One region of the Lactiplantibacillus plantarum genome, then DNA from elsewhere that is predicted to be linked to it. Evidence: predicted binding sites of a transcription regulator. Region 1 holds the regulator's gene; the other holds the start of a gene.
What was found. The regulator CtsR, encoded in region 1, represses protease genes until heat stress. The targets are predictions, from matches to a motif close to TTGGTCAAAAAAGGTCAAANA.
Positions count from the first base shown of each region.

Region 2: a site for CtsR is predicted at 1,465-1,485, ahead of E5260_RS05585 (ATP-dependent Clp protease ATP-binding subunit). Genes of this name have one in related genera too.

Region 1 is NZ_CP039121.1:2,381,425-2,384,842, forward strand. It holds gene E5260_RS11275 (ATP-dependent Clp protease ATP-binding subunit) at 1-1,931, opposite strand, end outside; gene E5260_RS11280 (CtsR family transcriptional regulator) at 1,950-2,417, opposite strand; tRNA gene E5260_RS11285 (tRNA-Pro) at 2,908-2,981, opposite strand; tRNA gene E5260_RS11290 (tRNA-Pro) at 3,032-3,105, opposite strand; tRNA gene E5260_RS11295 (tRNA-Arg) at 3,113-3,186, opposite strand; tRNA gene E5260_RS11300 (tRNA-Leu) at 3,197-3,282, opposite strand; tRNA gene E5260_RS11305 (tRNA-Gly) at 3,291-3,362, opposite strand; tRNA gene E5260_RS11310 (tRNA-Thr) at 3,387-3,418, opposite strand, start outside.
Region 2 is NZ_CP039121.1:1,218,584-1,222,001, reverse strand. It holds gene ptsP (phosphoenolpyruvate--protein phosphotransferase) at 1-462, opposite strand, end outside; gene E5260_RS05595 (phosphocarrier protein HPr) at 462-728, opposite strand; gene E5260_RS05590 (hypothetical protein) at 878-1,075, opposite strand; gene E5260_RS05585 (ATP-dependent Clp protease ATP-binding subunit) at 1,558-3,418, shown strand, end outside.

The DNA.
Region 1 (3,418 bases):
AAAATGTTAAAGACGTCCGGATGAGCTTTTTCAACTTCATCAAATAGCACGACCGAGTATGGTTTCTGGCGAACCTTCTCTGTCAGCTGACCGCCCTCGTCATAACCAACGTAACCAGGTGCCGAGCCAATCAAACGACTAGTCGAATAGCGTTCCATGTATTCAGACATGTCGATCCGAATCATATTATCTTCAGACCCGAACATCGCTGCTGCCAAGGCTTTTGCTAGCTCCGTCTTACCAACCCCAGTTGGTCCTAAGAACATAAAGGAACCAATTGGCCGACTCGGATCTTTCAACCCGCTGCGCGCACGGCGAATAGCACGAGCCACTGCGGATACGGCTTCTGGCTGTCCAACAACCCGTTCATGCAAAATCTTTTCCAAGTTAACTAAGCGTTCACTTTCAGATTTTTGCAATTGCGTTAACGGAACCCCGGTCCATTCGGCAACGACCTGAGCAATATCCTCACCTGTGACTTGTAAATCATAGTGTGGTGTTGCCCCCTCAGTCACTTCGGCGTCTTGGTCAGCTTCGATTCGATCTAGGCGTTGCTTCAGTTGCATCTCCTGCTTACGAATATCAGCGGCCTGTTCAAAATCTTGTGCTTCGATCGCTGTTTCCTTATCCTCACGCAGTTGCGCTAACTTGTCCTGGTTCTTGGATAGCTTCGTTGGTTGATCCATCTGATCGATGCGGACTTTAGCTGCCGCCTCATCCATCAAGTCAATGGCCTTATCAGGCAAGAAACGATCACTGATATACCGGCTGGATAGCTTGACTGCTTGATCAACAGCTTCATCCGTAATCGTAACCCGATGATGTTCTTCATAGCGTGGCCGTAGTCCATCTAAGATTTCAACGGCTTCGTCTTCGGTCGGTTCATTGACCATGACCGTTGCAAAACGCCGTTCCAACGCAGCGTCAGATTCAATGTACTTTTGATACTCATTTAAAGTGGTTGCCCCAATCGTTTGGAGTTCCCCTCGTGCAAGTGCGGGTTTCAGAATATTAGAGGCATCAATAGCCCCTTCAGCACCACCGGCACCAATCAAGGTATGCAATTCATCGATAAATAAGATCACATGGCCATCGTTGTAAATTTCATCAATCACTTTTTTCAGGCGGTCTTCGAATTCACCACGATACTTTGTCCCAGCGACTAATGATCCCATATCGAGCATCATCAAGCGCTTATCTGCCATATCAGTTGGCACATCACCGGCCACGATCTTTTGGGCTAGACCTTCGGCGATTGCAGTCTTCCCAACCCCAGGTTCACCAATCAAGACCGGATTATTCTTCGTCCGCCGTGACAGGATCTGAATGACCCGTTTGACTTCCTTGGAACGACCTACTACCGGGTCCATTTCTTGTTCACTAGCTAATTGGGTCAAATCGCGCGCCAGAGAATCCAAGGTTGGCGTTCCTTCAGTCTTCTTGCCACCGCGATTAGCCGCGTTACCCTTGCGCTTACTCATGGCGTCACTGACACCTAGCTTGCGAAGAACGACTTTACGCGTCTGACCTAGATCTAAGTTTAAATTCATTAAAATTCGCGAGGAAAGGATACTTTCATCAGAGAGCATCGCTAACAACAAATGTTCCGTTCCAATCTTGTTGGCACCGAGCCGTTTTGCTTCATCACCGGCAACGGACAAAATTTCTTTGGCCTTTGGTGAATATGGCAAGTAAGTATCCTTGCCAACATTGCTCAACGTCCCATAGCCAGTGAACCGTTCGATTTCTTCACGAATGTCATCTTCACTAACGGCATATTGTTGTAGCACCTTATTAGCAATTCCATTCTTTTCGATGGCCAATGCTAATAGCAAATGCTCCGTACCAACTGCCTGATGCTTGAAATATTTGGCCTGTTCCTGTGCCAGTACCAGCACACTTTTGGCACTAGGTGTAAATAAGTTATCCATTGCGATTCCTCGCTTTCTTTAGCTTTCGTAACGCAAGTGGTTCAAGATTCCGATAATTATCCGGGCCCGCAGACTGTTTTCTAAATCCCGGTCCGTTAATCCTAACGTCTCGTGGTCAATCGCCACTAAAATCAATTGCGCTTCTCGACGATTTAAGACGTCGTCCTCGTATAAACTTTGGACGACCGCATAAGCATCTCGTTGTGTGATTGAATCGCCGATCACCTGTATGAGGGCGTCCAACACATCAGCATCATCGACCAAATTAACCTTCTCAATGCGAATATAACCACCACCGCCACGTTTACTTTCAACTAAGTAACCATTTTGGATCGTAAACCGGGTCTTAATCACATAATTAATCTGTGAGGGTACCACGTTGAAAAGGTCGGCAATTTCTGACCGTCGAATTTCAACATGCTCCGAGTCCGCCAAAATACTTTTTAAATACTTTTCAATAATATCCGAGATATTTTGACTTTGCATGTGCTTCACCCTTTTCATTATCTTTGACTAATATTGACTATTATTATACGAGGATAATGGAAAAAAGCAAAGAATTTCACCCAAACCGCGGACTAGCATGTGCTTAACGGTTGTTACAGCATAGCACGCCAAACGTTTGCTTTCAATTGATTCAACCGTTTAGAACCTCATAATGATTAAATTATTAGGTCTCCATATTCATTGAACTACCTATTTAAAATATGTCAAGTTGAGTCACTCCTCATTGCAGGCGATGGGCACTGGTATCACAACGATGAACAGCAGTTCCGAGACTAATTTCTCCGAGCTCATGACTAACAGTGGCTGTTGCCTTGTCGGGATTATGAGTCACAACCACCGTATTCTTCACATGGCTGACTTAGTGAGTAACGTCGCAAAAGTGTCCCCTGACCGTTGAAACACCCCTGCTTACAAAAAAGGCCATAAAAAAAATCCAGCCAAATGACTGGATTAGTTGGTTTAACCGTAATCGGGAAAACAGGATTTGAACCTGCGACCCCTACGTCCCGAACGTAGTGCTCTACCAAGCTGAGCTACTTCCCGAGAAAATTAAATAAAAAGCCTTAGCACTTAACTAAGACTGTGTTAAACGATCGGGAAAACAGGATTCGAACCTGCGACCCCCTGGTCCCAAACCAGGTGCTCTACCAAGCTGAGCTATTTCCCGATACTAATGCACCCAGTAGGAGTCGAACCTACAACCTTCTGATTCGTAGTCAGACACTCTATCCAATTGCGCTATGGGTGCTTATTTAAAATGCCGAGGACCGGGATCGAACCGGTACGGTTATCACTAACCGCAGGATTTTAAGTCCTGTGCGTCTGCCAATTCCGCCACCCCGGCAAATTAAAAGCGGAAGACGGGATTCGAACCCGCGACCCCCACCATGGCAAGGTGATGTTCTACCACTGAACTACTTCCGCATAATAAAGCTATTAAATTGTAAATGCCGACTAGAGGATTCGAACCTCCGACCTCC
Region 2 (3,418 bases), 1.2 Mb from region 1:
TAAAGCTGGACTTGGTAAGGTTACCCCTAACAAGTGGCTTAAGACCCGCTTCGTTACGTCGCGAATATCACCGGCTCGTTCTTGCATATATGCATTATCCGTCATCGCTTCAAACATTGAAATGAAAGTATCAGTAACTTCCTTCAAAGCTTCTTCAGCATTGACTTTATCATCCTTGATTTTACCTTCAATTTGTCCGAGCATTTCTGGGTCAGACAAAATGGTGATATGAGCTTCAAAAACTTCTGCTTCTTCTTCACCCAAGTTTTCAACCGCTTTGTCTTTAATGACCTTTAGTTCAGCCTTGGAAGCATCGAAAGCGTCATGTAACCGTGCAACTTCAGTATCCGTATCGGAAACTGTTGTCTTTTCGAATGATAAATCTGGATCAACTAGCATATAGGCCTTAGCAATTGCAACACCATCACTGGCCGCAATTCCTTTTAGTACCTTTTCAGCCATTATTCAGATAATCCTTCTTTCTTCATCGTTTCAGTTAAAGCTGCGATAGCGTCGGCTTCGTCGGCACCTTCAGCAGAAATGGTAACGTCAGCGTCTTTACCAACACCGAGTGACATAACACCCATGATGGACTTTAAGTTAACGGACTTGTCTTGGTATTGCAACGTAATTTCTGAGTTGAACTTACTTGCTGATTGTACCAATAAAGTTGCGGGACGTGCGTGGATACCAGTGTCTGCGATAACGTGAAATTCTTTCTTTTCCATAACTATTCGATCTCCTTCAAGATAAATAAATTTAAAATTGGTTCCGAGTCAATTCGAGTTGCCGCCAACACGTATACTCAAGAGCCCTTAATAATGATGATAGCAATTATCCAATTAAAATACAAGCCCTTTCATTCAAGCTAGGCCTATTAATTGGTTGTCTTACCATCCTTCTCGAAATGGTAAACAATGCGGCCATCTAAGTCCGCCGTACCAATGACTCGTTTACGATACTCATACTTCATATAGGCGTCGTGAAAAGCCATAAATTCATCCGGCGTTACGGTAAAACTGTCGCGTTCGCCATGACGCAACGCTTCCATTAACTGGGTATAATCCGTTGCCAAACAATTACCGCCTCCTCAAAGTTAGGTTGACACATTACTGCATCATTATTCTGATATTTACGAACAAAGTTCTCCGCCGCTCACTGGCTGTTGACGGTCACCAATGAAAAACGATGCGCTGCAAACATCAAAACTGGTCAGGCTCGATACATGCAAAAAAACCGCTTTGTACTATAATATAGACAGACAGTTACATCATCACTTATCCTAACCAGATAATTAATATACAACGAATCCGGTTACATGACAAGCTATGAGTTGCGACTATCCAGACTATTCAGAAATAATTGAATCAATCAACCATTGCGAATTATCCCGGCCGCACGTCCAGTTTTGACCCTGAGGCTTTTCACTTGCAACAGTCCGTAAATTCGCTATACTAATAGTCAAAGGTCAACAAAGGTCAAAGAGCCGATGAACCTTTAACTATGATCCTAATCGATTTAGTTATATTTCTGATGCGAAAGGTGTGTGACAGCATAATGCTTTGTGACAATTGCCATAAGAACGAAGCGACGATCCATTTATATACGAGCGTCAACGGTCAGCGGCGACAAATCAACCTTTGTCAAAATTGCTATCAACTGCTAAAGAATCAGGAACAGCAACCAAATAACGGAGTTGGAGGTGCTGATATGGCACAAGATCCATTCGGTTTTGGTGGTCTTGACGACATTTTCCGTGCAATGCAGGGTGGCGTTGATCCTAATAACGCTTACCGGCAACAACAGACCCCACCGACCCAGCCAGCTGGTCCTAATGGCGGCAATCGTCGTGGCAATAACAACGGCGGTGGCCTCCTTGGCCAATACGGCTTCAACTTAACAGCGCAAGCTAAACAGGGCAAAATCGATCCAGTGATTGGTCGCGATACCGAAATTAATCGGGTTATCGAGATTTTGAATCGCCGGACCAAGAATAACCCCGTTTTAATTGGTGAAGCTGGGGTTGGTAAAACGGCGGTCGTGGAAGGACTAGCACAGAAAATCGTTTCTGGTCAAGTTCCACAAAAACTGTTAGATAAAGAAATTATTCGTTTGGACGTGGCTTCCCTTGTTCAAGGTACCGGTATTCGAGGTCAATTTGAACAACGAATGCAACAATTAATGAAGGAAGTTCAAAGCAATCCGAATATCATCCTCTTCATTGACGAAATCCATGAAATCATGGGTGCCGGTAATGCTGAAGGTGGTATGGATGCTGGGAACGTCCTGAAACCCGCCCTTGCCCGTGGTGATTTCCAATTAGTTGGGGCCACGACATTAAACGAATACCGTGACATCGAAAAGGATGCCGCCCTCGCTCGCCGGTTCCAACCGGTCACGGTCAACGAACCGAGCGTGGAAGAATCTATCAAGATTCTCGAAGGCATTCAGAAGAAGTACGAAGACTATCATCACGTTAAATACGATCAAGATGCCATTGTGGCAGCCGTCAAGTTGTCAAATCGTTACATTCAAGATCGTTTCTTACCTGATAAGGCCATCGATTTACTCGATGAAGCTGGTTCACGTAAGAACTTGACGTTGAAGACGGTCGATCCAAAGACGATTCAAGAAAAGATCGACGAGGCGGAAAAGCAGAAACAGGACGCCTTGAAGAAGGAAGACTACGAAAAAGCCGCCTACTATCGCGATCAAGTTGCTAAGTTAGAAAAAGCTAAGCCCGATGAAAGTTCAGACCAGCCTAATAACGATACTGCCACTGTAACAGTCAAGGACATGGAACAAATTGTCGAAGAAAAGACAAGTATTCCAGTTGGTGACTTGCAGGCTAAGGAACAGGCTCAAATGAAGACCTTAGCACCCGACCTTAAGAGTACGGTTATTGGTCAAGACCAAGCGGTTGAAGCAGTTGCCCGGGCCATCCGGCGTAATCGAATCGGTCTGAACGGAACTGGCCGGCCAATTGGTTCCTTCATGTTTGTCGGCCCAACCGGGGTTGGTAAAACTGAATTGGCTAAACAACTTGCTAAGGAACTGTTTGGTTCTCAAGATGCCATGATTCGGTTTGACATGAGTGAATACATGGAACCACATTCAGTGGCTAAGTTGATCGGTTCACCGCCTGGCTATGTCGGCTATGAAGAAGCCGGTCAGTTAACTGAACAGGTTCGTCGTCATCCATATAGCCTAGTCTTACTAGACGAAGTTGAAAAGGCTCATCCGGATGTCATGCACATGTTCTTGCAAATCCTCGATGATGGCCGGCTGACCGACTCACAAGGTCGGACTGTCAGCTTCAAAGATACGATCATCATCATGACTTCCAACGCTGGGACTGGCGACAGTGAAGCTAATGTCGGTTTTGGTGCCGCTGCTGAAGGCAAGACGCACGATATCA